2 linked regions of the Chelatococcus sp. HY11 genome follow. The protein of the gene in region 1 interacts with the protein of each later gene in a pairwise test. Links are inferred from orthologs where the notes say so. Each region holds a gene or a part of one and is shown on either strand. Other genes may lie near its edges.

Evidence for each region. The genes of interacting proteins can lie anywhere in the genome.
Region 2: the proteins of leuS (region 1) and ligA interact in binary tests that used the Escherichia coli proteins (3 or more experiments, as listed by UniProt). The link is inferred for Chelatococcus sp. HY11 from one-to-one orthologs.

What each region holds. Positions count from the first base shown.
Region 1 is NZ_JAHBRX010000001.1:3,442,156-3,445,791, reverse strand. Bases 380-3,597 are described here. They hold leuS (leucine--tRNA ligase), read right to left. Parts: upstream 3,220-3,597; coding sequence 580-3,219; downstream 380-579. Other genes in these bases: KIO74_RS15700 (YggS family pyridoxal phosphate-dependent enzyme), read left to right, coding at 3,442-3,597; lptE (LPS assembly lipoprotein LptE), read right to left, coding at 380-593. Also shown: holA (DNA polymerase III subunit delta), read right to left, coding at 1-29; more of lptE, read right to left, coding at 36-379; more of KIO74_RS15700, read left to right, coding at 3,598-3,636.
Region 2 is NZ_JAHBRX010000001.1:236,537-239,899, reverse strand. The notes cover bases 184-3,128. They hold ligA (NAD-dependent DNA ligase LigA), read right to left. Parts: upstream 2,746-3,128; coding sequence 622-2,745; downstream 184-621. Other genes in these bases: recN (DNA repair protein RecN), read right to left, coding at 2,833-3,128; KIO74_RS01250 (50S ribosomal protein L11 methyltransferase), read right to left, coding at 184-342. Also shown: more of KIO74_RS01250, read right to left, coding at 1-183; more of recN, read right to left, coding at 3,129-3,363. UniProt on the Escherichia coli protein: DNA ligase that catalyzes the formation of phosphodiester linkages between 5'-phosphoryl and 3'-hydroxyl groups in double-stranded DNA using NAD as a coenzyme and as the energy source for the reaction.

The DNA of each region.
Region 1 (3,636 bases):
TCCGCATCGCTGGCCTTGACCGCGACCATCGGCGATCAGAGGCCCGCGACCTGCCGATTGGCCATCCGCGCCGCGAGCTGGGTCTTGATCTGCTCGGCCAGTTGCTTCGCGACCAGGATCTCCGCGTCGCGGGCCGCGCGCAGCGACGCGAAGCGTTGCGGGCTACGGTCGTAGGACGCGGACGCGACGGCCTTGCCGGTAAAGATGGGATCACCGCCGGTGTACGGCCGGAGCGTGTAGTTCGCGGTACCGATCAGCGTCGCGGATTGCGCGTTACCGGTGGACGAATCGACGATCGCCGTCTGCACGCGCTCGGACACTGTCATCTCAAGCCGGTAGCGCTTGTCACCGGCCGGGGCGCCTCCGTTCAGCGCGAAAACGGTCTCGTTGCGCAGGTAATGGGCCATGCGCTCCTGGCCGACGGCCGCGCCCATCGGAGCGACCTCGATCGCAGCCAGATCCGAGCGCACGGATGTGCCGGCGGACGTCGTCCCGTAAAGCGGACGGAAGCATCCGCCCAGCGACAGGGCGACGGCCAGTGTGAGCACAACGGGTAGAAGCGGTGCTCGACGCTTCACGTCAGGCGACGACATTCACGATCCTTTGCGGAACCACGATGATCTTCTTGATCGGCCGCCCCTCAACGGCCCGCTGCACAGCTTCCAACGCCAGGACCGCCGCCTCGACGGTGGCGGAATCCGCGTCGCGCGCGACGGTCACATCGCCGCGGCGCTTGCCGTTGACCTGGACCGGCAGCGTGATCTCGTCCTCGACGAGGAGCGAGCTGTCGGCCACGGGCCACGGGGTCTCGGCCACGAGGTTGGTATAGCCGAGAACCGACCAGCATTCTTCGGCGAGATGCGGCATCATTGGGGCGGCAAGCTGCACGAGGATAGTCGCCGCCTCGTAGAGCGCGAAACGCATGTCGGCCGAGATATCCTCGATACCGCCCGCCTCGCCCACCTGGCGCGCGCCGACGGCCGCCGCCTGAAGGGCGTTGGTGAGTTCGTAAAGCTGGGCGACCGCGCGGTTGAAGCGCAGGCGCTCGATATCCTCGCCTGCCGTCGCCAAGGCGCGGTGCGCGGCCTTGCGCAGCGCGAGCGAGGCCGCATCAAGCTCGGTGGCGGCCTGCTCGTCCTTCACGATGCCCGTGATGGTAGCCACCTCGTTCACGAGGCGCCAGACGCGCTGGACAAAGCGATGGGAGCTCTGCACCCCGTCCTCTGTCCAGATGACGTCGCGCTCCGGCGGCGAATCCGACAGCATGAAGAAGCGCGCGGTGTCTGCGCCGAAGGTGCCGATGATATCGTCAGGGTCGACCGTGTTCTTCTTCGACTTCGACATCTTCTCGATGGAGCCGATCTCGACATCGGCACCGTTCGACAACTCGATGGCGCGGCGCTCCCCCCCTTCGGTGGTGATGCGGATTTCGGACGGCTGCAGCCAGCGCCCGTCCGCGCCACGATAGGTCTCATGCACGACCATGCCCTGGGTGAACAGCCCCGCAAAGGGCTCATCCAGCCCGGAATGGCCGGTGGCACTCATCGCCCGCATGAAGAAACGGGAGTAGAGCAGATGCAGGATCGCATGCTCCACGCCACCGATGTACTGGTCCACCGGCAGCCAGCGATCGACCACCGCGCGGTCCGTGGGTTCCGTCTCCAGGAAAGGATCGGTGAAGCGCGCGTAATACCAGGACGAATCCACGAAGGTGTCCATGGTGTCAGTCTCGCGCACCGCCGGCTTGCCGCAGGTGGGGCAGGCCACGTGCTTCCATGTGGGATGACGGTCGAGCGGGTTGCCCGGCACGTCGAAGGAAACGTCCTCAGGCAGGGTCACGGGAAGGCTTTCCGCCGGCACCGGGACGACACCGCAGCTCTCGCAGTGAATGATCGGGATCGGGCAGCCCCAATATCGCTGGCGTGACACCCCCCAGTCGCGCAGGCGATAGTTCACCTTGCGCTCGGCCACCGGCCGCCCGTCGTAGTCGCGGCTTTCCAGGCGCTTGGCAACCTCCTCCTTGGCCTCGGGAATGCCGAAGCCATCCAGAAAGGCGGAGTTGAAGAGGCGGCCGTCACCGTCATAAGCCGTGTCGGTGACGGCGAAATCGTCAGAAGCGCCTTCCGGCCGCACGACCGCCTTCACCGGCAGGCCATAAGCCCGGGCGAACTCGAGGTCGCGCTGGTCATGCGCCGGGCAACCGAAGATGGCGCCCGTGCCGTAGTCCATCAGCACGAAATTGGCGACATAGACCGGCAGCGTCCAGTTGGGATCAAAGGGATGCACGGCCTTGATGCCGGTATCGAAACCGCGCTTCTCGGCCTTGTCGATGATTTCCTGCGCCGTGCCGGTGCGCTTGCATTCCTCGATGAAAGCCGCGAGTTCGGCATTGTCTTCGGCCGCCTTGCGGGCGATGGGGTGGTCGGCCGCGATCGCCACGAAGCTCGCACCGAACAACGTGTCCGGCCGCGTCGTATAGACCTCGACCTCGCTGGCATCGCCGTCCTGGAGCGCGAAACGGACCAGCAGGCCTTCCGACCGGCCGATCCAGTTCTTCTGCATGATGCGGACCTTCTCAGGCCAGCGCGTCAGCCCGTCGAGCGCGTTTTCCAGATCCTGCGCGTAACGTGTGATGGTGAAGAACCATTGCGTCAGCTCGCGTTGCTCCACCAACGCGCCCGAGCGCCACCCCCGGCCATCGATCACCTGCTCGTTGGCGAGCACCGTGTGGTCAACCGGATCCCAGTTGACGCGCGCGGTCTTGCGTGAGACCAGCCCCGCCTTCAGGAAATCGATGAACATGCGCTGCTGGTGGCGATAATAGGCAGGATCGCAGGTCGCGATCTCGCGGCTCCAGTCCAGCGACAGGCCCATGGACTTCAACTGATCGCGCATGGTCGCGATATTGGCGTAGGTCCACTCGCGAGGATGCACCCTGTTCGCCATCGCCGCGTTCTCGGCCGGCATGCCGAAGGCGTCCCAGCCCATGGGGTGCAGCACGTTGAAGCCTTTGGCGCGCTTGTAGCGCGCAACCACGTCGCCCATGGTATAGTTGCGCACGTGGCCCATGTGGATGCGTCCCGAAGGATAGGGGAACATCTCGAGCACGTAGTACTTCGGGCGCGGATCCGCATTGTCGGTGCGGAAAAGCTGACGCTCGTCCCACACCTTGCGCCATTTCGGCTCGGCTTCCTTCGGGTTGTAACGCTCCACGCTCATTGCTGTCGTCGGTCCGGTCGTTCGCTCCCGAGGGAGCGCAAAGTGAAGGGAATCGGCGCAGAACCGTGCCGCATGCGTCAAAAACGGCGCAGCGGCATTGCCTCACCGAGGTCGATCGGACTAGGACACGAATGAAGGAGGCGGTCAACAACAGGCCGCCTTTTAACGCCCTCTGTGGCCGGATGGACAACGACGGGCCCAGTGAAGGATTTGGTGAGCATCATGGCTAGCGCAGCGTCCACCGATACGAGCTCCGGGCACGCGGCAGCGACGCGGCTGGCAGCGGTTCGCGATGCGATTGCCCGCACCGCGCGCGAGGAAGGGCGCGATCCCTCGCAGGTCACGCTGGTCGCCGTCTCCAAGACATTCCCGGCGGAAGATATCCTGCCCGTGCTGGAGGCCGGCCAGCGTGTCTTC
Region 2 (3,363 bases), 3.2 Mb from region 1 along the record:
GGCACGCACCGGCTTGAGCCCATCGAGGCTCGCCTTCACCCAGTCCTTCGCCGCAACCGCGTCGAACACGGCCGTATCCACCTTCTCGCCGACGATCAGGCGCAGGAGATCGCGAATGGCCTCCTCATTGGGCTCACGCGAGAAATAGGCCTCGAGCAGCCAGGGCTGCGCGGTGGCATTCCCTTCCTTGGGGTCCTCAGGCTCGATCTCGAAGGCGGCGACCGCCGTCTCCGCAGGGTCGAACACCTCCCCGAGCAGATCCGTCAACCGCCGGGCGGACGCCTCGTCGGTCTCGATGCGCAGCACATGGGTAGGGGCGTGGGGAGGAAGACCTTCAAGCATGGGTACCAATCACAAGAAACATGGGTCGCACGCGGCTTTCCGATGCAATGACCACAGCGGAGCGGCAATGTCACGTCCGGAAGCTGATTTGACTAGGCCGAAACACGCCGAAGGCTCGGCCACAGGCCGCACCCGCAGGAGCGAGCCAAATTCACCGATCTATCGAGTCAGGCGCGGTGCACCAAGCTACCTATTTCTCATCTGCGGCGCTGATCCCTCCCCTTCGGGGGAGGGATCGATCCGCCCTCTTATCTGCAGCGCTGGACCTGACGCCGCGGCTCACAACCGCCCGACGCGCCGGAGCCATGTCTCCTCATCGATCACCTCGATGTCGAACTCCTTGGCTTTGGCAAGCTTGGAGCCGGCGCCCGGCCCGGCCACCACGAGGTCGGTCTTCTTGGAGACGGATCCGGCCACCTTGGCGCCAAGCCCTTCCGCCATGGCCTTCGCCTCATCGCGGGACATGCGCTCGAGCGAACCGGTGAACACCACCGTCTTGCCGGCGACCGGGCTGTCGGTCTGCACGGCCTCCATGGGCTCCGGCGTGACCTCCGCCAGAATGGCATCGAGCGTCGCCTGATTGTGCGCCTCGGCGAAGAACTGCACGATAGCCTCGGCAACGATGATGCCGATGCCGTCGATGGCGGTGAGTTCGGCCCAGGCGTCGCTCGCCTGGTCGGCGGCGCGGGTCGCAGTCTCGCGGAGCGCATCGAAAGAGCCGAAATGCCGGGCAAGCAGGCGAGCGGTCGTCTCGCCGACATGGCGGATGCCGAGCGCGAAGATGAAGCGATTGACCGGTACATGCCGCCGCGCCTCGATCGAGGCGAAGAGATTGCGCACGCTCGTGTCGCCGAAGCCCTCGCGGTCCTTCAGCTTTTGCAGGTTCGCCTTATCGCGGGCTTCCAGCGCGAAGATGTCCTGCGGCGCATGGATCATGCCTTCGCGGTAGAACAGCTCGATCTGCTTGTCACCGAGCCCGTCGATATCGAAGGCATCACGCGAGACGAAATGCTTGAGGCGCTCCATCGCCTGGGCGGGACAGGTGAGGCCGCCGGTGCAGCGCCGCACCACGTCCTCGCGCCCGGTGCGCGGGTTGATCTCGCGTTCGGCGTGGCTGCCGCAGACCGGGCAGGTCTTCGGGAAAACGTAGGGGACTGCGCCGGCCGGCCGCTTGTCGGCGACCACGGAGACCACTTGCGGAATGACATCGCCGGCGCGCTGCACGACGACGGTGTCCCCGACCCGAACGTCCTTGCGGGCGATCTCGTCCTCATTGTGCAGGGTCGCATTGGAGACCACCACACCGCCAACCGTGATAGGCTTGAGCTTCGCGACCGGCGTGAGCGCGCCTGTGCGTCCGACCTGGATCTCGATCGCGAGAAGTTCCGTCATCGCCTGCTCGGCCGGAAATTTGTGTGCCAGCGCCCACCGCGGCGCTCTGGATACGAAACCGAGGCGCTGTTGCAGCGCCAGACTGTCCACCTTGTAGACGACGCCGTCGATGTCATAGCCGAGATTGGCGCGCTCGGCCTCGATAGCGTGATAATGGGCGATCAGGTCCTCGACCGTCTCGCAGCGCTTCATCCAGGGGTTGATGCGGAAGCCCCAGCGCCCGAAGGCCTCGATCACGCCCATCTGGGTCTCGGCCGGCAAGGCTGTCCGATCGCCCCAGGCATAGGCGAAGAAGGCGAGCGGACGGGATTTGGTGATCGAGGCGTCGAGCTGGCGCAGCGACCCCGCCGCGGCATTGCGCGGATTTGCGAAGACCGGCTTGCCCGCCGCCGCCTGGCGCTCGTTCAGCGCCGCGAAGTCGGCATGCCGCATATAGACCTCACCGCGCACCTCGATGACGTCAGGCACATCGGCTGCATCGAGCGTCTGCGGGATGTCATCGACCGTGCGCGCGTTGGCCGTGACATCCTCTCCCACCTCGCCGTCGCCGCGCGTCGCGGCGCTGACAAGGTGTCCCGCTTCGTAGCGGAGGCTCAACGAGAGCCCGTCGATCTTGGGCTCGGCCGTGAGAGCGATTTCCGCATCGGCCTTGAGGTCGAGGAAACGGCGGATACGGCCCACAAAATCACGCACGTCATCGTCGGCGAACCCGTTGGCCAGCGACAGCATCGGCACGCGGTGCCGGATCTTGGCGAATTTCTCCGAGGGGGTGGCGCCAACCTTATCCGACAGGCTGTCTTCCGTCTTCAACGCCGGGAAACGAGCCTCGATCTCGTCATAACGCCTCCGCAGCGCATCATACTCCGCGTCCGAGATCGTCGGGGCATCCTGCTGGTGATAGCGGATATCGTGGCCGGCGATCTCCTCCTGGAGATCCGCATGCTCGCGCTTGGCCTCTCGTGGCGTGAGCACAGCGACGGCGACAGTACGGAGGGAATTATCCTGTGACATGGCTCGTCTCTTCCTGTCGCCCCGAATCGCGTAGCGCGCTAGCTCGGCGATGACGGAGAGAATCCCGAAGCCCGCCTTATAAAGCCTTCACCCCGCCGCTTCCAGAAGCCGGGCAGCGGCGGCGCGGGCCTCTTCGGTGATCGTGGCTCCGGCCAGCATGCGGGCGATCTCCTCGCGCCGCGTATCCGCCTCAAGCGGCAGCACCCGCGTCGCGACGCGCTTGTCCTTCGCTGACACGGCCTCCTTGGCGATCAGGAAATGGCTGTCGGCGCGCGCGGCCACCTGAGGCGCGTGGGTGACGGCGATGACCTGAACCTGATCCGCCATTCTCCCGAGCCGCGCGCCGATGGCATCGGCCACCGCTCCGCCGACGCCCGTGTCAATCTCGTCGAACACCAGCGTCGGCGCGGAGCCGCGATCGGCGAGCACCACCTTCAGCGCCAGCATGAAGCGGGACAATTCGCCGCCCGACGCCACCTTCATCAGCGGTCCCGGCCTCGTACCGGGATTGGTCTCAACCCAGAATTCAACCCGGTCGAAACCCTCCGCGAGGCGCGCCGTCTCATCGACATCGACCCGCGTGATGAAACGTGCCCGCTCAAGCTTGAGCGGCGGCAG